2 linked regions of the Phenylobacterium montanum genome follow. The protein of the gene in region 2 binds, or shares a complex with, the protein of the main gene of each other region. Links are inferred from orthologs where the notes say so. Each region holds a gene or a part of one and is shown on either strand. Other genes may lie near its edges.

Region 1 (11,639 bases), 5.1 Mb from region 2 along the record:
TCGCCCCGTCGGCGGAGAGGCCGATATGGGCGCTCTTGATCGCCGGGGCGTCGTTGACCCCGTCGCCCAGGAACCCCACCACCTCGCCGGCCGCCTGCAGGGCGCGGACGACGCGAACCTTCTGGGTCGGCGAGAGGCGGCCGAAGGCGTCGGTGCTCAGCACCAGGCTGCGCAGGGCCTCGGTGCTCAGCTGCTCCAGGTCCGCGCCCTTGATCACCCGCTCGGCGCGCAGGCCCACGGTCCGGGCCAGCCGCGCCACCACCAGGGGCTCGTCGCCGGACAGCACCACCACCCGCACCCCGGCCTGGGCCAGGCGGGCCACCGCCGCCGGCGCCGTCTCCTTGGGCGGGTCGGCGAACAGGCACAGGCCCTCGAACGCCAGATCCGCCTCGTCGTCGGGGGTGAGTGGGCGCACCGCGCCGCTCCAGGGGCGCGAGGCGATGGCGATGGCCCTCAGCCCCTGGCCGGCCAGCTCCTGCACCTTGGCCAGCACCGCCTGGCGATCCTCAGGCCCCAGCCGCGCGCCGCCGGCGCCCACGCAGGCGGCCAGCACCGCCTCGGGCGCCCCCTTGACCACCAGCAGCAGCCCGCCCGGCCCCTCGACCAGGGCCGCGCCCATGCGCCGCTGGTAGTCGAACGGCGACTGCGCCCGGCAGCTGTAGCCCTCGCCGGCATCCGGTTTGGCCGCGACCAGGGCCTGGTCCAGCGATCCCTTGTCGCCCCCCAGGCGGGCGGCGATGGCCGCCAGCACCGCGGGGCGCTCGTCCGGCTCGCCGGCCGGTGACAGCGAGCCGGCCAGCTCGATCCTGGCCGAGGTCAGGGTGCCGGTCTTGTCGGTGCACAGGACGGTCATGGCGCCCAGGTCGTGGATCGCCGCCAGCCGCTTGACGATCACCTTCTTGCGCGCCATCAGCACCGCCCCGCGCGACAGGGTGACGGTGGTGATCATGGGCAAGAGCTCGGGCGTCAGCCCCACCGCCAGGGCCACCGAGAACATCAGCGACTCGACCAGGGGCCGGCCGAAGGCGACGTTGACCGTCAGGACCCCCATCACCAGCACCGCCGCCGCCCGCGCGATCAAAAGGCCCAGCTGGCGCAGGTCGCGCTCGAATGGCGAGGTCTCGGCCGGGGCGTCGAGCGCGCTGGCCGCCGCGCCGAACAGGGTATTGGCCCCGGTGCCGACCGCCAGGGCCGTGGCCGAGCCGGCCTGGACCACCGCCCCGCGGAACAGGGCGTTGGTGGCCTCGGCGGGGCTCTCGGCCTGGGTCACGCCGGGCGCCTTGGCCACGCCATAGGGCTCGCCGGTCAGCGCCGCCTCGTTGAGGGTGCAGAGCTGGCACTCGAGGATCAGGCCGTCGGCGGGCACGATGTCGCCCACATCGACCCGGAATACGTCGCCGGGGACGATCAGGGTCGGGTCCAGGGGGACAAAGGCGCCGTCGCGCCTGACCTCGGCCTTCACCGCCACCGACTTCTCCAGCGCCTCGGCGGTGCGGGTCGCGCCGCGCTCCTGCACGGTGTCCAGGGTCACCGAGGCGGCGAGGATGAACAGGATGATCACCGCGCTCGGATTGTCCCCGGTGGCGGCGGATATCCCCGCGGCGGCCAGCAGCAAGAGGCACATGGGGTCCAGCAGCCGGCGGGCGATGGTCAGGACCAGCCCGGCGCGTCGCCGCCTGGCGTCGCTGTTGGGACCCCACCTGGCCAGCCGCGCGGCGGCCTCGGCCGAGCCCAGGCCCGTGACGCCACAGCCCAGCGCCTGCGCCGCCGCCTCGGGCGTCTGGGTCCAGAACGGCGCGGCGGCCATCAGCTCTCCCCTGCTGCGCGTGCGGGCAACCTAGCCGGCGACGGCGGCGCCGGGTTTGATGCGCGTCAAATCTGCAGGCGAGGGTTCACCCCTTCGCCCGCGCCTTGGCGATCGCGGCCTTGACCGCGTCCAGGTCCTCGCCGGGGATCAGCGTGTCGCCGATGATGAAGGCCGGGGTGCCGTCGATGTCGAGCGAGATGGCCAGGTTGCGCACGTCGGCCAGCTGGCGGTCGGCGGCGGCGCGGACCAGGGCGTCGTCCAGGCGGGCCGGGTCGGTCCCGTGGGCCTTCAGGATCCGGTCGACGGCCGCCTCGTCCAGCGGGCGGGTGGTCATGAAGTCGTGATAGACGCCCAGATAGTCGCCGCCCGACTGCTTGACCAGCACGGCCCCGGCCGCGGCGCGCTCGGAGGCCGCGCCGAAGATCGGGAACTCTTTGAACACGACCCGCAGGTCCGGGTTGGCCTTGATCAGGTTCAGTACGCCCGGCGCGATGTTGACGCAGTGCGGGCAGCGATAGTCGTAGAACTCGGTCAGGGTGACCTTGCCGTTCGGATTGGCGACGAAGTCGCGCGGGTCCTGCTCGATGGCCTTGCGGTTCGCGGCGATGGCCACCTTGGCCTTGGCCACGGCCTGGGCCTCCTGCTTCTCCTGCAGCTTCTGCATCGCCTCCTGGATCACCTCGGGGTGGGCCAGAAGATAGGCGTGGACCTTGGCGTCGAAGGCGTCGTCGGCGCGGCTGCAGCCGCTGAGCGCGGCCGCAAAGACGGCGACGGCGAGCGGAAGGCGCAGGAATTTCATGTAAATCGGTCTCCGGGCGGCCGGTGTGGCCCGGCCTCGATGTCAGAATCTAAAAGCTACCCGCCGACGCCGCCTTCGCGGGCCAGGGCCTGCAGGTCGGCCTTGCTGGGCTTGGACACCAGCACGATGTCGGTGGCCCGGCGCCATTCGGGGCTGTTCTTGGGCAGCTGCATGCGCGCGCGCATGGCGAAGCCCTTGGCCTCGGAGGCCTGGCCCAGGGAGAACTCCTCCTCCGCCGCCGCCAGCCGCGCCATGCCGGGCTCGCCCTTGCGGTCATAGGCCTGGGACAAGAGGAGCCAGCCAAAGGGGTTGTCGGATTCGACGAACAGCGACTTGCGGATCTCGCCGATCGCCTCGTCCAGCTTCTTGGGATCGTCCTCGGCCAGGAGCGTTTGGCCCAGGTTCATGTGCAGCAGCGGCGCGTCGGGCTTCAGCTCCACCGACTTGCGGTGGGCGGGCTCGGCCTGCTTGGCCCGGCCGGCCTCGAACAGGGTCTGGCCCTTCAGCTCCCACAGGTAGGGGTTCTCCGGCTGCTCGGCCAGCAGCGCGTCGGTCAGCTTGACCGCCTTGTCGGTCTGCAGGTCGCGATAATAGGCGATCGCGCGGGCGTAGCGGGCGGGATAGCTGGTGTCGCTCTCAGGATAGTCGATGAAGGTCTGCTGCGGCAGGTTGGTGAAGGCCTTCAGCTTGGCGACCATGATGGCGTGCTGGGCCAGGGCCTCAGGCGCGTCGGTCACGCCATAGTGCGCCTGCTGCTGGGCGCGCACGCGCAGGGCCTCGATACGCTCCGAGCTGATCGGGTGGCTCTGGAAGAAGGGGTAGCGCTTGGCGCCCGAAAACACTTCCTCGTAGCGGAAGTTGTCGAAGAAATCGACGAGGCCCTTGGGGGATTCCCCGGCCCTCTCCAGATAGGTGATCGCCGCCTGGTCGGCCCGGGCCTCCTGCTCGCGGGTGTAGCTGAGGATGGTCAGGGTGGCGAAATAGTCCGAGCTGTAGATCAGCGCGCCCGCCGCATCCGGCGCGCCGCCCGCCGCCGCGGCCACGGCCAGGCCCATGGTCAAAAGGAAGGTGGCCAGGGCCTGCTTGCCGGCGATGTCGGAATTGGCCAGGTGCCCGCCGGCCATGTGGCCGGTCTCGTGCGCCATGACTCCGATCAGCTCGTTGGGGTTCTTGGCCCGCACGATCAGGCCGGTGTTTATGAACATGTTCTGGCCGCCGGCGACGAAGGCGTTCAGGTCCTTGTCGCCGACGATGTGGATCTGCACCACCTTGGGGTCCAGGCCCGCGGCCACGAACAGGGGATCGGCGTCCTGGTGCAGGATCGCCTCGATCTCGGTGTCGCGGATCAGGGACAGGGGACCGTCCTGGGCGAAGGCCGGCGCGACCGGAGCCGCCAGGCCCGCGGCCAGCGCCAGGACGCTGGCCGCCGCGCCGATGGGCGAACGCCGGCGGCGGGGGAGACGAGGGGCGCGGCTCTTCATGCCAGAGGCTCCGAAACTCCGATGCGCCCCCGCGCCATGCTCCGTCCTGATCTCATGCCAGCTAACGCGCCGGGGCTCAACCTCGACGCCACCAGCCCCGCTTGGGCTTGGCCGGCGGGCTCGAGATCTCCGCCGCGTCCGCCACGGCCGCCAGCACCGGTTCGGGCGCCGGCGCCGGGGTCACGACGACGGGCTCAGGGACCGGCTCGGGCTCGATCGCGACGGCCGGCTGCACCGGAACCGGTTCGATCGCCTCCGGCTCGACGTGCGGTGCGGCGGCCTCCAGCACCGGAATCTCGCCGGGGCCGTCCAGGCTGGCCGCGACCTCGGCGACCGGCTCGGCCGCCTTCTTGGCGCGCGAGCGGCGGGCCTTGGGCTTCTTGGCCGGCGCCTCTTCGGGGGCAGGCAGCTCGACCCAGATGTCCTCCGGCGGCGCTTCGATCACCGGCTGGGCCGCCACAGCAGCGACGACCGGCTCGGGCGCCGGGGCAGGGGCGCGAGCGGGCGCTTCGGCGACGGGAGCCGGACGCGGGGCCGGCGGCTGGCCGGGATCCATCCAGATGTAGGGATCGCCGTCGGGCACGCGCGGGCGCGACCAGGCGTAGGGATCGTCGCGCCGCACCTCTTCGCGCATGCGCCGCCCGCCGCGCCGTCCGCGGCGACGGCGGCCGCGCCCGCGGCCTTCGCCATCACCCTCGTCGTCCGCTTCGCCTACGGCCTCTTCCTCGACAGCCTCGGCCGCACGAGCCGGGCGATCCGTCTCGTCGCGGCGTCCGCCACGGCGGCGGCGGCGGCGGCTGCGGCCGCGCGAACCGCCTTCGCCCTCGGCCTCGGCGCGGACCGGGCGACGTTCTTCGCGCTCGCCGTCGGCCTCGACCTCTTCGTCCTCTTCCTCTTCCTCGTCCTCGTCTTCCTCGACGATGAAGTCGTCCGCCTCGGCCTCAGTGGGCTCGGGCGAGAAGGCCGGGCGGCGCGAGGGCGCCTCGGGCGCCTCGAACTCGCGGCTCTCGGTGCGCTCGATGGCGTGCTCGGCGTGGGCCAGGTTGTCCTCGACCACCACGGTCACATTCAGGCCTTTGGTCTGGCGCAGGCGCTCGAGGAAGGCGCGCTTCTCATTGAGGATGTAGAGCCCGACCGCGCGCGAGGTGCGCAGGGTGACGGCGCCAGCCCCGCCGCGCACCGCCTCCAGCTCCACCGCGCGCAGGGCGGCCAGGGCGCTGGACTCGGTCGAGCGGATGCGGCCGACCCCGGCGCAGTGTTCGCAGACGTGGGTGGTGCCTTCCAGGATGCCGGTGCGGCGGCGCTGGCGGCTGATCTCCATCAGGCCGAAGCCGGAGATCTTGCCCATCTGCACCCGCGCCCGGTCGTCCTTCAGCGCGTCCTTCAGCACCTTCTCGACGGTGCGGTTGTTCTTGGCCTCATCCATGTCGATGAAGTCGATCACGATCAGGCCGGCCAGGTCGCGCAGGCGCAGTTGCCGGGCGGCTTCCTCGGCCGCCTCGACATTGGTCTTCAGCGCCGTGGCCTCGATGTTGCGCTCGCGGGTCGAGCGGCCCGAGTTGACGTCGATCGCCACCAGGGCTTCTGTCTGGTTGATCACCAGATAGCCGCCGGACTTCAGCGGCACCACCGGGGTGTAGATCTGGGCCAGGTGGTCCTCGATCTTGGCCTGGACGAACAGCGGAGTCGGATCGCGATAGGCGATGATCTTCTTGGCCTGCGAGGGCATGATCATGCGCATGAAGTCGCGCGCCTCGCGGTAGCCTTCCTCGCCCTCGACCCAGATCCCCTCCAGGTCCTTGTCGAACATGTCGCGGATGGCCCGCTTCACGAGGTCTTCTTCCTCGTAGATCAGGGCCGGGGCGATCGAGTGCAGGGTGCGCTCGCGGATATTCTCCCACAGGCGCATCAGGTATTCGTAGTCGCGCTTCAGCTCGGCCTTGGTGCGCTTGGCCCCGGCGGTGCGCACGATCAGGCCCATGCCCTGCGGCACGTCCAGGCTCTGCACCACGCTCTTCAGCCGCTTGCGGTCTGTGGCGGTGGTGATCTTGCGGCTGATGCCGCCGCCGCGGGCGGTGTTGGGCATCAGAACGCCGTAGCGGCCGGCCAGCGACAGATAGGTGGTCAGCGCCGCGCCCTTGTTGCCGCGCTCTTCCTTGACCACCTGCACCAGCATGATCTGGCGGCGCTTGATCACTTCCTGGATCTTGTAGCGGCGCATCAGGCGGCGATTGCGGCGCGCGAGCTCGTCGCTCATCACGTCGTCGTCGTCATCGTCCTCGCCATGGTCCTCGTCACCGTTGTGCGAGCGCGGCGGCGGCTCGTCGTCCGCCTCGGCCTCTTCGCGCATCAGCGCTTCGCGGTCGGCCAGGGGGATCTGGTAGTAGTCCGGATGGATCTCGTTGAAGGCGAGGAAGCCGTGGCGGTTGCCACCATATTCGATGAAGGCGGCCTGCAGGCTCGGTTCGACCCGCGTCACCTTCGCCAGATAGATGTTTCCCCGAAGCTGCTTCTTGGCCTGGCTTTCGAAATCGAAATCTTCAACCCGCGAACCGTCCACCACCGCCACGCGAGTTTCCTCGGCATGGACGGCGTCGATCAACATTCTCTTCGACATTCAAATAATCTCCACGGCGCGCGCCGGCGAAGAACGCCGGGGGCCGGATGTGCATGAGGGCGCGCGCAAGCGGGCCCGTCGCGTCAAAAAAGACGCGTCGAACCATCAGCTTTGAGCGGTCGTGAGCGACGCTGCCCATGAGGTTTAATCCTTGACGCGCCGGGTGGCGCGGAGCGGGGTCGGCGCCTCGGTCCCGCCAAAAACGGCGCGGCCGATGCGGCCTTGCGCGGATCTCGCCCGATGTGGGGCGTCCCAAGCGCAAGACAAGTTTGCAACAAGCGGGAGAAAAAAGAAAGCGGCGCGCGAAGGCGCTACGGCGGCGGCCGATGCGAAGCTGGGCTGGATCGTCGCGCCCGGTTCGTGCTTAACCATTTGTGCACTCTGGTTAATGGATAGTGGGGCCTTAGTAGCGAGGCCTTGCAGTGTTCGGAGTTGGGATGCGCGCTCAGGCGAAAGCCTTGGTCGGGTCGGCGCGAGGGACGGGCGTCTGCGCGCTCGCCCTGGGCGCGTGCGCGCTTCTGGCCGGCTCTTCCCACGGCGAGACCGCCTCCAAGGGCGTGCTGCAGGTTCGCCTCGGCGGCAATCAGCAGGAGACCCGCATCGTCATCGAGCTCGACGCCCCGACCAAGGGCCAGGTGATCGATGACGGCGCCGCCGATCACATGGTCGTGGTCAATCTCGCCAAGGTCGGCGCCGATTCCCAGCCTCAGGGCCATGGCCTGGGCCTCATAGGGGCCTGGTCGGCCGAGAACGCCGCCGGCGGGACCAGGCTCAGCCTGCAACTCAGCCACCCGGCCCAGATCAAGCGCCGCTTCCTTCTGCCGCCCTCCGATGGCGTGACCGTCTATCGCTATGTGATCGACCTGGCCGCCGCCGATGCGCCGGCCTCGGCGACTGCGCCGGCCAAGCTCACCGCGGCGGTGGCGACCACCGTTCAGCCCCAGGCTGAGGTCAAGCCGGCCGTGTTCACCCAGGTGACCGAGGCGCGGCCGCTGCACCTGAAGAAGATCGTCGTCATCGACGCCGGTCATGGCGGTAAGGATCCCGGCGCGGAAGGCGCCGACAGCCAGGAAAAGGACGTCAACCTGGCCGCGGCCAAGGCGCTGAAGGCGCGGCTGGAGAAGGGCGGCCACTACAAGGTGGTGATGACCCGCGACAGCGACGTGTTCGTGCCGCTGGAGAACCGGGTTCAGATCGCCCGCCGGGCCGACGCGGACCTGTTCATCTCGCTGCACTCCGATTCCGGCTCCAACGCCGACATGCGCGGCGCCACCGTCTACACCCTGTCGGACAAGGGCTCGGACCGGGTGGTCAAGAATGTCATCGGCCGCAACGACTGGTTCATCAACGTCAACCTGCCGGGCCACGACCGGGCGGTGAACCAGATCCTCCTGGACCTGACGCAGCGCTCGACCCGCAACCGCTCGGCCGCCTTCGCCGAGAACCTGCTCAGCCATGTCAGCGACCGGGTGCCGCTCTTGGAGCACAGCCACCGAGACGCCGGCTTCATGGTGCTGCTGGCCCCCGACGTGCCGGCGGTGCTGCTCGAGATGGGCTTCATCACAAATCCCGACGACGAGACGCGCCTGAAGAGCCAGGGCCAGCGGCAGAAGTTCATGAACGCCGTCGGCGACGCCATCGACGACTATTTCGAGCGCCAGACCAAGGTCGCGTCGCGGTAGGGCTCTGCCTCCTTAGACTGAACCGCAAGCTGAGCAGCCGGCTCGCCCCCTCCACCGCTTCGCGGTCCCCCTCCCCCGCTGCGCTTCGCTACGCAGGGGAGGAGAGGGCGTCTCAACCCCGCTTCTCCCCCCTTGTTTCGCGAAGCGACACGGGGGAGGGGGACCGCCGCGCGACAGCGCGGTGGTGGAGGGGGCGCGCTGCGGCCTGCAACCTCACGAAGCCAACCGGGCTTTGCGATCGCCTCGACACGCGCTAGAGCGTGATCGAAGGCGGGCGGGCAGTCCGTGGAGGCTTCGGCGTTGAATCTTGGTCAGCGATGGATCGCGACGGTCGGCGTGGTCGTCCTCAGCGTGATCGCCTTGGCCGGGTTCTCGCTGGCCATCTATGCCGCCTGGCTGTTCCACGACATGCCCGATGCGGCGGACCTCGCCGACTATCGCCCGCCCACGGCGACGCGGGTCTATGCCTGGGACGGCACCCTGATCGGAGAATACTCCAAAGAGCGGCGGATCTTCGTCTCCTACGACCAGATCCCGACCCAGGTGGTGAACGCCTTCCTGGCCGCCGAGGACCACAACTTCTTCAAGCACGGCGGCGTCGACCCGATGGGCCTCTTGCGCGCCATGACCAAGGACGTGGTCAACGCCAGCCACGGCAAGCGGCTGGAGGGCGGCTCGACCATCACCCAGCAGGTGGCCAAGAACGTGCTCTTGGGCAACGAGGCCACCATCGGCCGCAAGATGAAGGAGGCGATCCTCGCCAACCGCATCGAGGAGTCGATGAGCAAGCAGCACATCCTCGAGCTCTATCTGAACGAGATCTGGCTGGGCTATCACTCCTACGGGGTGGTCGCGGCGGCCTACAACTATTTCGGCAAGCCGCTGTCGGAGCTGGACCTGGCCCAGTGCGCCTACCTGGCCGCCCTGCCCAAGGGGCCGGACAATTACCATCCGGTGCGCAACAAGGCCAAGGCGATCGCCCGGCGCAACTTCATCCTCGGCGAAATGGCCGACCTAGGCTTCGTCACCCGCGCCCAGGCTGAGGCGGCGATGAAGGAGGACCTGGTGGTCCAGTCGGCGCCGATCCGCGCCAAGTACCACGACGCCGACTACTTCGTCGAAGAGGTCCGCGAACGGGGTGTGGCCACCTTCGGCAAGAAGCTGGACGAGGGCGGCTACTACATGCGCACCACCCTCGATCCCAAGCTGCAGACCGCCGCCCGCGTGGCGCTGATGAAGGGGCTGGAAAACTACGATCGCCGGCACGGTTGGCGCGGGGCCTGGGGCCATGCGGAGGTCGAGGATGGCTGGCAGAAGCAGGCCCTGGCCTCCACCCCGCCGTCCGAGCGTCGCGCCTGGCGCGCGGCCCGAGTGGAATCCGCCGAGGGCGCCGTCAGGGTCGAGCAGGCCGACGGCGGCGGGCGCGGGGTGCTGGAGAGCGCTGACGTCGTCTGGGAGCGCGCCAGCGCCAAGCCGCTGAAGAAGGGCGACCTGGTCTTCGTCGAGCCCTCGGCGACCTCGCCCGGCCTCTACAACCTGCGTCAGGTGCCGCTGGTGAACGGGGCGCTGGTGGCGATAGATCCCTGGTCGGGCCGGACCCTGGCCATGGTCGGCGGCTACAGCTTCTCGCTCTCCAACTTCAACCGCGCCACCCAGGCCAACCGCCAGCCGGGCTCCTCGTTCAAGCCCTTCGTCTACGCGACCGCGCTTGAGAACGGCTACACGCCCGCAAGCCAGGTGCTGGACGGGCCGATTTCGCTGCCCGGCGCCAAGGCGGGCGAGGTCTGGTCGCCGGAGAATTTCGAAAAGGGCTATCGCGGCATGCTGCCGCTGCGGCGAGGCCTGGAGCTGTCGCTGAACACCATGACCGTGCGCCTGGCCATGGGCGTCGGCATGCCCAAGATCGTCGACATGGCCAAGCGGGCCGGGGTGGTCAACCAGATGGACCCGGTGCTGGCCATGGCCCTGGGCGCCGGCGAGACTACCCCCTTTAAGATGACCGCCGCCTATTCCGCCTTCGTCAACGGCGGGCGCAGGATTAACCCGCACCTGATCGAGGTGGTCGAGGACGCGCAAGGCAAGCCCGTGCTGAACGCCGACCAGCGCGAGTGCCCAAGGTGCCAGGCCGCCTTCAACGGCGACGAATCGCCCCGCGTGCCCCCGGCCGGCGACCAGATCATGGACCCGGTCACCGCCTATCAGATCACCACCATGCTGCAGGGCGTGGTCCAGCGGGGCACGGCCTACCAGGCCTCCAGCCTCGGCCGGCCGATCGGCGGCAAGACCGGCACCACCAACGACTTCCGCAGCGCCTGGTTCGTCGGCTTCTCGCCCGACATCGTGGTCGGCGTGTTCGTCGGCTTCGACGACAACCGCTCGTTGGGCAATAACGAAACCGGGGCGGTGGACGCGGTGCCGATCTTCATCGACTTCATGCAGACGGCGCTGAAGGACACCCCGGTGCACGACTTCCGCCCGCCGCCGAACGTGAAGTTCTCCTACGCCACCGGCATCCGCGAGGCCTATCGCCCAGGCACCGAGCCCAAGCCCAGACCCGTGGACGCGCTGGAAGGCGTCCTGCCCGGTGCGCCCCTGCCGCCGAACGGCCAACCCGTCGGCGCCGCCCCCGCCGGCGCCCCGCCGCCACAGAAGCCGCCACAGAAGAAGCCGCCGGCGGACCTGACTGGGCTCTATTGAACCCGAGGGGCGGAGGGGCTATCAGGCGCGCCCTGCTTAGGAGAAGCACATGAGAGCGGATGTCGAGGCCTCTGCGGCCGACATCGAGCAGTCCGTCGGACTGCTCAGGAGGCGTCTTTGACTGGGAACCTGCGCTAAGAAAGCTCGATGAGCTGAACGCCCGGGTCGAGGACCCGACCCTTTGGGACCGCCCCAGCGAGGCCCAGGCCTTGATGCGCGAGCGCACCCGCCTGGCGACCCAGGTGGATGCGGTCAAGAGCCTGGAAAAGGGCCTGGCCGAGGCCCTGGAATATGCCGAACTGGCCGACGCCGAGGGCGACGAGGAGCTCTTGAACGACGCCCGCGCCCAGTTGGCGGCGCTGAAGGAGCGGGGCGCCCGGGCCGAACTCGAGGCCCTGCTCTCCGGCGAGGCCGACGCCAACGACGCCTATCTGGAAATCAATTCCGGCGCCGGCGGCACCGAGTCCTGCGACTGGGCCGGCATGCTGCTGCGCATGTACACCCGCTGGGCCAACGCTCATGGCATGAGCGTGGAGCTGATCGAAGAGACCCCGGG
Region 2 (11,327 bases):
CAACGCCGCCATCAGCCCCGGCGTGAAGTGCAGGCCGGCGGTGGGAGCCGCCACCGAGCCATCCAGCCGGGCGTAGACGGTCTGGTAGTCGGCCCGGTCGCGCTCGTCCTCGCCGCGCTTGGCGGCGATATAGGGCGGCAGGGGCATCTCGCCCCGCTCGGCTATGGCCATGTCGAGATCGGGGCCCGAGAGGTCGAAGGCCAGAGTGACCTCGCCGCCCTCGCCCTTGGCCTCCACCGTCGCGTCCAGCGCGCCCAGGAAACAGGCGCGGTCGCTGGTCTCGCCGAACCGCACCCGATCGCCGACCTTCAGCCGCTTGCCCGGCTTCATGAAGGCGGTCCAACGATGCGGCGCCTTGCGCTGATGCAGGGTCGCCTCGACCGCTACCACCGAGCCGTCGCGCTCGCGCGTTCCGTTCAGCCTAGCCGGGATCACCTTGGTGTCGTTGAACACCAGGGCGTCGCCGGGGCGCAGGAAGTCCGGCAGATCGCGGACGATGCGATCTTCCAGCCCGTCCCCCGGCCGCACCACGAGCAACCGCGCGCTGTCCCTCGGCTCGGCGGGCCTCAGCGCGATGCGGTCGTCAGGCAGCTCGAAATCGAAGTCGGAGACCAGCAAGACGGCGGCTAGACGTCCGACGCCACCCGGGCGGTGACGATCTTGCCTGGGGTGCGCGGCGGCTCGCCCTTGGGCAGGGCGTCGACGTTCTCCATGCCTTGGCTGACCACGCCCCAGACCGTGTACTGGTTGTCCAGGAAGGTGGCGTCGTCGAAGCAGATGAAGAACTGGCTGTTGGCCGAGTGCGGGTCGTTGGTGCGGGCCATGGAGCACACCCCGCGCAGGTGCGGCTCCTTGGAGAACTCCGCCTTGAGGTCCGGCTTGTCGGAGCCGCCGCGGCCGGTCCCGGTCGGATCACCGCCCTGGGCCATGAAGCCGGGGATCACCCGATGGAACACCACGCCATCATAGAAGCCTTCGCGGGCCAGCTCCTTGATGCGCTCGACATGGCCCGGCGCTAGGTCAGGACGCAGGTCGATCACCACCGGGCCGGTGTCGAGGGTCAGGATCAGGGTGTTTTCGGGATCGGCGGCCATGGCTCACTTCTTCTCAGATGGCAATTCGGCGCTCCTTTTAGCCCCTGCCGCGGCCCGCGTAACCCCCAGCCGACGCATTCCAATATTCGCGCAAAATTCCCGCCTGCGTCACTTCGACCGCCGATTGGGCTTTAAAGACGCCGAGTCGAGGCCTAGATTCGGAGTCCCTGTTCAACAGCTGAAAGGAGGTGATCCAGTGTCTCAATGTCATCACGCGGAGTCGCTGGTAAACTCCGTTAAGGATCAAACCCTTAGCTGAGACGTCGGCCACTTCGCTGACATTGTCGAGCGTCGCGGTGGGCCCGGCCCGCCGTGGCGTTCTTCAAACGACAAGGCCCCCCACGGGGCCTTTTTCGTTTTCAGGGCCGGGATTCGGCTTCGGGCCCGCTCTGCGGCAAGGCCAGCCGCGCCGCCAGGCAGACGAACAGCACCCAGCGCAGGTCGTTATAGACCACCGCCACGCTCTCGCTGAGGCTGATCAGGCTGTAGACCATCAGGAACGGGAAGGCGAGAAGCGCGCCGCGGCTGGTGAACACCGCCCAGACCGCTCGCCCCAGCGCCATGCAGTAGTAGGCCGCCCAGGTCCAGAGGCCGACGAGGCCCAGGCCCAGCCATTGCTCCAGCCAGCTGTTGTGCGCGTGGTGAGCGACGAAGCCGGCCTCCTTGGTGATCTTGGCCAGCGGCCCCCAATTGCCGGTCTCGTTCCACACCGCGCCATAGCCATAGCCCAGCACGGGCCTCAGGCGAATCTGGCGCATGATGCCGGCCCAGATCCTCGTGCGGCCGGTCAGTGTGGCGTCCTTGCCCAGCAGGGCCAGGAATACGTCCGGCGCCAGCCACAGCGCTGCGCCCAGGGTGACCGCCAGCAGCACCGCGCCGTAGACAGCGACCACTGTCACCGCGCCGCCGCGCCGGGCCAGAAGCACGAACCCCATCATGCCGAGCCCCAGGAACAGGGCCAGCAACGAGGTCTTAGAAGTCGACAGCAGGATCAGGGCGAGGCCGACCGCGGCCATCAGTCCCCAGAGCAGGGCGCGCCGCGGCGCGAACAGCGCTGCAGCGCCGAAGAACAGGACGGCGAAGGTCATCACCGCGCCGAACGTGTTCTTCTCGTCCCAAAGGCCGCGCCAGGCGCCGGGGAACAGCACCGCCATGCGTCCGACCGAGGGGATGAAAAGGCCTGCAATCAATGAGGCCAAAGCCAGGATCGCGAAGGCGGTCGCTAGCACCTCCGCCAGCCGCGCCCAGCGCCATCGGGCGCCCAGCACCACCCCGCTGAGCGTGGTGAAGGCCAGGGCGATCACCCGCCTTTGGGTCTGGTCCGGTTCGACCGACCAGGCGGTCGAGGCTGCGGCGACGCAGAGCAGCAGGATCAGGAACGGCTCGCGCAGCAGGACCCTGAGCACGTCGCGCCAGCACAGGGCCGCCAGCGCGATGGTCGCGCCATAGGCCGGGAAATAGAGGTTGCGCACGAGGTTCGAGCTGGCCGGATCGGTCTGCTCGCCGATCAGGGGCGAGACCCAGGCGCCGCTGTAGGTCAGCAGCACCAGCACCGAGAGGCCGAAGGCCAGCACCGTGCGCCATCGCGGCTGCGGCTCGGCGCGCAGGCCCGCTTCCTGCGGCGGCGGCCAGGCCACGGCTGGCGAGGTCATCTCAGCACCGCCTTCAGGAAGCCGGGCGGCTGCAGGCTGACGCGGTTGAAGACGATGCCGGCGCAGCGCCCGCCGGCGCCCTCGATCGCCGCCTTCAGGGCGAGCGCATCCCCGGCCTCCGCGCCGCCCTCGGCCAGCACCAGGACCGAGAAATCCATGAACGGCGCCACCAGCGGCCCGGTCTGGGCCCGGTCGAGAGCCGGAGCATCGACCACCACCAGTTCGGCGTTGCGCCGCAGGGCGTTCCAGTAGTCGGGCGCCTGGACGACCCCGACGCCCTGCCCGGCCTGCAACAGCTCGCGCCGGAACCGGGTCACCCAAAGCTTGGAGCCGCCGACCGGATGGGCGACCAGATAGCGGCTGTCGGCGACGACCCGGCCCTCGGCGTCGCGCGCCGGCGGCTGGACGGTGAAGAAGCAGGAGCCGTCCGGCGAAGCAGCGGCGGCGGCGCCCAACGGGCCGAAGCGCTCCGGCTCGGCGGCGATGGCGCGGTACTGGCCGGAGTCCGCGAAGTCGAGGTCCACTAGCCAGACCGCCCGGCGGGTTCGCTCGGCGGCGAAACGGGCGAACTCTCGCGCGACCGTCGAGGTCCCCTCCCCGCTGCGGGCGCCGATGAACTGGATCACCCGCGCCGGTCCGGGGGGCGGCGGCCCCAGCGAGGCCCAGAGCTGGGCCATCTCAGACGTCAGATCCACCATCACTCGAATCGCCGCACGCGGAGAAACTCAGTTTCTAGCATATCGGTCCCCAGCTCCCCGCAAGGGTCACTTGGCCGCAGCGGTGGCGAGGATCGGTAGGTCGAGGGTCCTGGAGGCCGAGGCGGCCGAGGGAAGGCCCGGGCGCAGGAATACCCGCACGAGGCCGGCGCAGACCGCGGTGAACGCGGCCATCAGGATCGCCAGCAGCATCACCGGGCGCTTGAGGCTCTTGCCTTGCACCGGCGGGGTAGCCCGCTGGACGATGCTGATATTGTCGTTGCTCTGCCGGGCGATGGCGGCGGCGGCCTGGCTCTGCTGCTCCTTGACGGTGAAGTCGCGGACATTGCTCTGCAGGACGTCGCGGTCGCGCGACAGGTCCTGATACTGCGGCTCCAGCTGGGCCAGGCGCAGCTGGCGCTCGGTGACCTGCTCGATCTGCTGCGCCAGGACGCGGGACGACTGCTGCAGGGCGGCGACCTCGGCGGCCATCTGCAGCCGGTCCGCCTGCACGGTCTGATAGACGGGATTCACGCCCATGCGGCGTGCGCCCTCGCCCTGCAGGCTGCCGTCGCCGATCCCCTTCTCCAGGGCGGCGATCTGGTTGTCCAGGTCCCGCACCGGCTGGGCGTCGGGGCGATAGCGGCTGAGCAGGGCGCCGCGCTGGACCTTCAGCTCGGTCAGCTTGTCCTGCGCCTGGTGATCGAGGTCGTGATAGAGCCCGACCTCGGGCGCGACCTGGCCCACCTGGGCGCTGAGGGCGGCGAGCCGGCCCTGCTTTTCCTTCAAGGACGCGTCGGCGGCGAACTTCTGCTGCTGCAGGCTGGCCTGAAGCTGGGCCAGCGAAGCCTTTTCCGCTTCGAAGTCGCCGATATTGTTGCTGCCGAGGAAGTTCTCATAGGCCTCATCGGCCTGGGCCAGCCGCGCCTCGAAGGTGCGGCGCTGGTCCTCCAGCGGCTGGGTCTGATCCAGGAGCACCGTGCGGCGGTAGCCGACATAGAGGTCGACCAGGGTGTTCAGGGTCTGGGCCGCCACCGCGGGGTCGGTGTGGGTGAAGCTGAGACGGACCACAGGCGCGCCGGGCGCGGTGTCGATCTTCAGCGACTTCTGCATCGCCCCAACGGCCTTGTCGATCGCCTCCTGGCGGGCGCCGGGCTCGGAGGAATTCGCCGCCCTGGCCAGGCTCGGATAGAGCGTGGCCAGGCCGATGCGGCCGATCACCAGCTGCTTCAGCTGCGGACTCGACAGGATCTCGACCTCGGACTGCACCACCTGGTCGTTTTCCGGCACCGCGCCGCGGGCGGCGTCGCCGACCGAGGGTTGGTAGACATATTCCTGGCCAAGCCGGACCAGGATGCTGGACTGCGCCGGATAGGCGGTCTTCAGCGTCAGGGCGAAGCCGACGCCCAGGACTGCGAGGCCCAGGAACACAGTCAGCATCAGCGGCCACTCGCGCCACAGAAGCGCGGCTATGTCGGCGGCGTCGTAGCGGACCCGCACCCGCACGGCATCGCCTGCGCGCGGAGGCGCGGCATAGGGCGTCTGCGATGGCCAGGCGGCGGAGGTCATGCGATTCCAGGCAGTATAGGCTCGGCCGGGAAGGTTGGCCTGCTGCGATTAAGCTCTGGTTACCCATACCGGCGAAAGGCGGCGGCCCGCATCGGCCCTGATCGAAACACCTGTCGCGCCCCCAGGGCCGAGCCGGTAGGGTCCACGGGGACGGCGATCGAACGGCTCAAGCTTGGCCGCCGGCTTCAGCGCGTGACGACTCAAGGCGGCCGCACCAGATGACCGAAGAAACGGAATCCGCCCGGGACGGGTCTTCCGATCGCGCCCCGCCCATCACCGGCATCGCGGGCTGGCGCGCGATACCGCGCGCCGTCTGGACGCTCGGCTTCGTCTCGATGTTCATGGACCTGTCGTCCGAGATGATCCATGCGCTCCTTCCGATCTTCATGGTCTCGACTCTGGGCGCCAGCGCGGCGCTGCTGGGCGTGATCGAAGGCATGGCGGAGGGGGCGACCTCGGTCACCAAGGTCTTCTCGGGCTGGCTCTCCGATCGCCTGGGCCATCGCAAGTGGCTGGCGGTGGCCGGCTATGGGCTGGCGGCGCTGACGAAACCGGTCTTTCCCCTCGCCCAAACCTGGAGCGCGGTCCTGGCGGCGCGCCTGGCGGACCGGGTGGGTAAGGGGCTGCGCGGGGCGCCGCGAGACGCCCTTGTCGCCGACATAACGCCCAGCGCGCTGCGAGGGGCCGCCTATGGCGTGCGCCAGGCGCTCGACACCGTCGGCGCAGTCGCCGGCCCGCTCGCGGCGATGGGCCTGATGCTGGCCCTGGCCGACATTCGCAAGGTGCTCGGATGGGCCGTGGCGCCGGCGATCATCTGCGTGTTGCTGCTAGTCTTCGGCGTCAAGGAGCCAGAGCGCGAGAGCTCCGGGCCGGCGCGCACGCCGATCCGCCTGGCCGAAGTCGCCGGCATGGGCCGCGCCTTCTGGGCGGTGCTGATCCTCGGCGTGATCATGACCTTCGCCCGGTTCAGCGAGGCCTTCCTGATTCTGCGGGCGATCGATGTCGGGCTGGCTGCGGCGCAGGCGCCGATCGTGATGGCGGCGATGAGCCTGGTCTATGCCCTGATTGCGGCGCCAGCCGGCCGCCTGTCGGATCGGAGGCCTCGCTGGCAGGTGCTGGCCGGCGGCCTCGTCGTCCTTGTCCTCGCTGATCTCGTCATCGCCGGCTTCCGCTCGCCGCTAGGCCTCATTGTGGGCGCGGGGCTATGGGGTGCGCACATGGGCCTGTCCCAGGGTCTGTTCTCAGCCCTCATCGCAGACACGGCCCCGGCGCGGTTGCGCGGCACGGGCTTCGGCGTCTTCAACCTCGCCACCGGCCTCGCGGTCATAGCGTCGAGTTCGCTCGCCGGCGAACTGTGGCAACACGTCGGCCCTTCGGCCACCTTCCTCGCCGGGGCCGGGTTCGCCGGCCTGGCAGTCCTCGGTCTGACCGGGCTTCGGGGAAGGCTCGATGGCCGGGCGAGCCCATGAACCGATGACTTTGGCGACCGCCCTTAACCGGAAATTACCCCTTCTCCTTAACACTGGCTTCAGTGTCCAAGAGGATCCGAAGCTCGCCTTCGCCATGGCTTTCAATCGCTTCCATCGCCCTCGCCTGCTCGGTCTCGCAGCCGGCGTCGCCGCCTGCACGCTGGCCGCCTGCGACACGGTCGAGAAGGCGCGGCCGGACGTGTTCGCCACTTCGCCGCATCCTTCGGCGAACTTCCCGAACATCGCCTACGCCACCTGGAGCACGGCCGAGCCGCCCTATCGGCTCTATCCCGGCGACGAGGTCGAGGTCACGGTTCCCTCCGCTCCGGAGCTTTCCAAGACGGTTACGGTGCAGCCCGACGGCCGCATCAGCCTGGCGCTCCTGCCGCCGGTCGAGGTGGCCGACCGCACCCTTGGTGATGTCGAGAACATCCTGGACCGCGCCTACGCCAGCCAGCTTTTGCAGCCCATGGTGACCGTCTCGGTCAAGGCGGCGCCCCTGAAGGTGTTTGTTGGCGGAGAGGTCGACAAGCCCGGCGTCTACGACATGCCCGGCGACATCAATGCGCTGCAGGCGGTGATCATGGCCGGTGGCTTCAAGACCGCGGCGAAGCGGACCGAGGTGGTGATCATCCGCCGCGGGCCCAACGGCCAGGCGATGATGCGGACCGCGAACCTGATGCGGGGTGTGAGCGATCCGGGGCTGACGGACGTTGTGCCGCTGCGACGGTTCGACGTGGTCTATGTTCCCCGCACGCGGATCGCCGAGGCGGGGATCTTCGTCCAGCAGTACTTCCGCGACATCAACCCGGTGCAGTTCGGCTTCAACTACACCGTCGGCCCGACCTATCTGGCAGGCACGGTCGCGAAATAAGACAGCAAATCAGTTCGGGGTCGGCGCGCGGGCGCCTGTCGCAGCCCGCGCCGAGATCAGATCAGCCGTGGGACAGCCATTCGCGCGCGGCGCGCTGGGCTTCGGCCACGTCCATCGGATCCATCTCCTGGCTGATCTCCTTGCGGTAGACCTTGGCCTCGACCGAACCGCGCATGGCGGCCAGGTTGAACAGCATGTGCGCGGAGACGTAGTCCAGGGGCGCGCCCCCTTGGCCGGTGGAATAGAGAAGGCCCATCCGGAACAGCTCGTCCCCGGTGGAATCGGCCTTCGGCAGCGGCAGACCAACAATGGCCGGCGGCGTTTGCTCAACGTACATTTTGTCAGCTCCCTCAAATTCGATGAGGGGAGCGGGCCGCCCGGTGTCCGGAGCGGTTTTCTCGCCCTCGAGAGCATTAGGCGTCCTCGTAGTTGAAAATATGATTAAGGCGTCCGTTAGCCATTCTTAACCTGGCCACATGCGCACTTTGGTCGCACCTGGGCTCGCGAATACTTCTTTAAGACAAGTTGTCGCATCGACGCCCAGCAAGTGTGCAGTGTGCGAATGATCCGACCTCCTGGCCAGGGATCGCCGCCCGGGCCGCGACGGGCTATGTAGGCTTGGAGTTCGATCGTTCAGCCTCGGTTCACCCGCAACGCGGCAGGGTGCCCGGCGAAGATCGGCGGAAAGGAGGCAGGATCTTGAAATCGTGGGTTCGCCTTGCCGCGATCGCGCTCCTGGCCCTGACGGCGCCGATCGCCGCGCGCGCCGAGCATGGCGATCACGGCGATCGCGAGCGGGGCGGCCAGCACCAACAGCAGCAGCAACAGCGCGAAGCGCCGCGCGGGCGTCAGGAATACGCCCCGCCGGGCGGTCGCGACCCAGAGCGCGGCGGCTACTATGTTCCGCCCTACGGCGGCCGGGGCCAACCGACCTATCAGCCCGCCCGGCCGCAATACTACCCCCCCGGCGGCGCCTATCCCACCTATCCCGGCTACCGCCCGCCCGCCTATGGTCCGCCGGGCTATGGCGCGCGCCCCTATGCCGTCCCTGGCTATGGCTCGCCACGCTATGCCCCCCCGGGCGCGGCCTACGGCCGCTGGCGACGCGGCCAGGTCCTGCCGCCCGCCTATCGCGGGGCGGTGGTCAGCGACTTCGGCCGCTACCACCTGCGCCGGCCGCCGCGTGGCTACTACTGGGTGCACGAGGGCGACGACTTCGTCCTCGTGGCGATGGGCACGGGCCTGATCTTCGATGTCATCTCCGGCGGGTATTGAGCCGATGCGGCCGGGCGACCGCGTCATCGGCCTGATCGGCGGCATGAGCTGGGAAAGCTCGGCGGAGTACTACCGCATCATCAACCAGGAAGCCCGGCGGCGGCTAGGCGAGGCCCATTCGGCGCGCAGCCTGATGTGGACTTTCGACTTCGCCGAGATCGAGGCCCTGCAGCACGCCGGCGCATGGGATCGCCTGACCGGGATGATGATCGAGGCGGCGCAACGGCTCGAGCGCGGCGGCGCCGGCCTGATCGTCATCTGCACCAACACCATGCACCGCATGGCCGACGAGGTGGCTGCGGCGACCGGCATCCCCCTGCTGCATATCGCCGATCCCACCGCGGCGGCGATCCGGGCCGCCGGCCTGACCCGCGTCGGCCTTCTGGGCACCGCCTTCACCATGGAGCAGGACTTCTACAAGGGCCGGCTGGCAAGAGAGCACGGGCTTGAGGTGCTGGTCCCTGATGACGACGACCGGGCGGTCGTCCATCGGGTCATCTATCATGAGCTGATCGCCGGGATCGTCCGCGAGGACTCGCGCGCGCTCTATCGCGAGGTGATCGCCCGGCTGGTCCAGCGCGGCGCCCAGGCGGTGATCCTGGGCTGCACCGAGATCATGCTGCTGGTGAAGCCGGAGGACAGCACGGTCCCCCTCTTCGACACCACCACCCTGCACGCCCTGGCGGCGGTGGACTGGGCGCTGGGACAGTAGCCCAGCGCCCGCTTCCGATCAGCGCGCTTTGAGGGCCTTGGCCCCGGCATAGACCGCCTGGTCGCCCAGTTCCTGCTCGATGCGCAGCAGTTGGTTGTACTTGGCGGTGCGGTCCGAGCGGGCCAGGGAGCCGGTCTTGATCTGGCCGCAGTTGGTGGCGACCGCGAGGTCGGCGATGGTCGCGTCCTCGGTCTCGCCCGAGCGGTGCGACATCACCGCGGTGTAGCCGGCGCGATGGGCCATATCGACCGCGTCCAGGGTCTCGGACAAGGTGCCGATCTGGTTGACCTTGACTAGGATCGAATTGGCGAGGCCCCGGCCGATGCCGTCCGACAGGCGAGCGGGGTTGGTGACGAACAGGTCGTCGCCGACCAGCTGGATCTTGCCGCCCAGCTTGTCGGTCAGCAGCTTCCAGCCCTCGAAATCGTCCTCGGCGCAGCCGTCCTCGATGGTCACGATCGGGAACTTGGCCACAAGGCCGGCCAGGTAGTCGACCATGCCGGCCTGATCGAGGGTCTTGCCCTCGCCTTCCAAGTGATAGCGGCCGTCCTTGAAGAACTCGGTCGAGGCCACGTCCAGGCCCAGCTGGAAGTCCTTGCCGGCCTTATAGCCGGCGCCCTCGCCCGCCTTGACGATGAACTCCAGCGCCGCCTCGGCTGAGGCCAGGTTGGGGGCGAAGCCGCCCTCGTCGCCGACATTGGTGTTGTGGCCGGCGGCCTTCAGCGCGCTCTTCAGGGCGTGGAAGATCTCCGCGCCCATGCGCAGGCCGTCTGAGAAGCTGTCCGCGCCCGTGGGCAGGATCATGAATTCCTGGATGTCGATCGGATTGTCGGCATGGGCGCCGCCGTTGATGATGTTCATCATCGGGGTCGGCAGCACGCGGGCCGAGACGCCGCCCACATAGCGGTAGAGCGGCAGATCCTTGGAGATGGCCGAGGCCTTAGCCGCCGCCAGCGAGACGCCCAGGATGGCGTTGGCGCCCAGGCGGCTCTTGTTCGGCGTGCCGTCGAGCTCGATCAGCAGGTTGTCCAGCCGGCGCTGGTCCTCGGCGTCCAGGCCGGACAGGGCGTCGAAGATCTCGCCATTGACCGCGGCCACCGCCTGCAGGACGCCCTTGCCGCCATAGCGGGACTTGTCGCCGTCGCGCTTCTCCACCGCCTCGTGAGCGCCGGTGGAGGCGCCCGAGGGGACCGCCGCGCGGCCGAAGGCGCCGTCGTCCAGCGTCACATCCACTTCCACGGTCGGATTGCCGCGGCTGTCCAGGATTTCGCGGGCGACGATGTCGACGATCTCGGTCATGAGCTTCCCCTGAAGGTGGCGCGCAAACGCGGCGCGGCGTGGGCTTACCTCAGGCGGGGCGCGCGGGAAAGCCGCTTGACTTCCGCCGGGGGGCGCAGCCATGCCCGAAACGAGCCTGGAGGAGCCCCAACCGATGTTGCTGGTCGAAAAGTCGGACGGCGTCGCCGTCGTCACCCTGAACCGGCCCGAGGCCATGAACGCCATGTCCAAGGCCCTGCGCGCAGCCCTTGCCGAGGCGTTCGTGGCGCTGGAGAAGGACCCGGAGGTGCGGGTGGCGATCCTCACCGGCGCGGGCGACAGGGCCTTCACCGCCGGCCTCGACCTGAAGGAGCTGGGTTCGGATCCAGGCGGCCTTGGCGCCGCCAACGCCACCGAGGCGGTCGCCAATCCGGTCAAGGCGATCGAGGGCTTTTCCAAGCCGGTGATCGGGGCGATCAACGGCGTGGCGATCACCGGCGGCTTCGAGGTGGCCCTGGCCTGTGACGTGCTGATCGCCTCAACCCGCGCCCGCTTCGCCGACACCCATGCCCGGGTCGGCATCACCCCGGGCTGGGGCCTGTCGCAGAAGCTGTCGCGGGCGATCGGGATCTATCGCGCCAAGGAGCTGTCGCTATCCGGCAACTTCCTCGACGCCGAAACCGCCTGCGCCTGGGGCCTGGTCAACCGGGTTGTGCCGCCGGAGGAGCTG

Evidence for each region.
Region 1: the proteins of eno (region 2) and KCG34_RS24480 are in contact, whole or in part, in a solved structure (PDB 2FYM), measured with the Escherichia coli proteins. The link is inferred for Phenylobacterium montanum from one-to-one orthologs.

Annotation. Positions count from the first base shown.
Region 1 is NZ_CP073078.1:5,340,345-5,351,983, forward strand. Bases 3,935-7,074 are described here. They hold KCG34_RS24480 (Rne/Rng family ribonuclease), read right to left. Parts: upstream 6,705-7,074; coding sequence 4,164-6,704; downstream 3,935-4,163. Other genes in these bases: KCG34_RS24475 (M48 family metalloprotease), read right to left, coding at 3,935-4,087. Also shown: mgtA (magnesium-translocating P-type ATPase), read right to left, coding at 1-1,807; KCG34_RS24470 (DsbA family protein), read right to left, coding at 1,893-2,606; more of KCG34_RS24475, read right to left, coding at 2,663-3,934; KCG34_RS24485 (N-acetylmuramoyl-L-alanine amidase family protein), read left to right, coding at 7,142-8,386; KCG34_RS24490 (penicillin-binding protein 1A), read left to right, coding at 8,687-11,083. UniProt on the Escherichia coli protein: Endoribonuclease that plays a central role in RNA processing and decay. Required for the maturation of 5S and 16S rRNAs and the majority of tRNAs. Also involved in the degradation of most mRNAs.
Region 2 is NZ_CP073078.1:247,647-258,973, reverse strand. The notes cover bases 8,500-11,327. They hold eno (phosphopyruvate hydratase), read right to left. Parts: upstream 10,640-11,327; coding sequence 9,359-10,639; downstream 8,500-9,358. Other genes in these bases: KCG34_RS01245 (enoyl-CoA hydratase), read left to right, coding at 10,740-11,327; KCG34_RS01255 (aspartate/glutamate racemase family protein), read left to right, coding at 8,633-9,340; KCG34_RS01260 (RcnB family protein), read left to right, coding at 8,500-8,628. In the rest of the region: tRNA preQ1(34) S-adenosylmethionine ribosyltransferase-isomerase QueA, read right to left, coding at 1-618; KCG34_RS01295 (peptidylprolyl isomerase), read right to left, coding at 627-1,094; KCG34_RS01290 (O-antigen ligase family protein), read right to left, coding at 1,454-2,746; KCG34_RS01285 (P-loop NTPase family protein), read right to left, coding at 2,743-3,444; KCG34_RS01280 (GumC family protein), read right to left, coding at 3,511-5,010; KCG34_RS01275 (MFS transporter), read left to right, coding at 5,229-6,479; KCG34_RS01270 (polysaccharide biosynthesis/export family protein), read left to right, coding at 6,574-7,353; KCG34_RS01265 (sel1 repeat family protein), read right to left, coding at 7,415-7,690; more of KCG34_RS01260, read left to right, coding at 8,053-8,499. UniProt on the Escherichia coli protein: Catalyzes the reversible conversion of 2-phosphoglycerate (2-PG) into phosphoenolpyruvate (PEP). It is essential for the degradation of carbohydrates via glycolysis.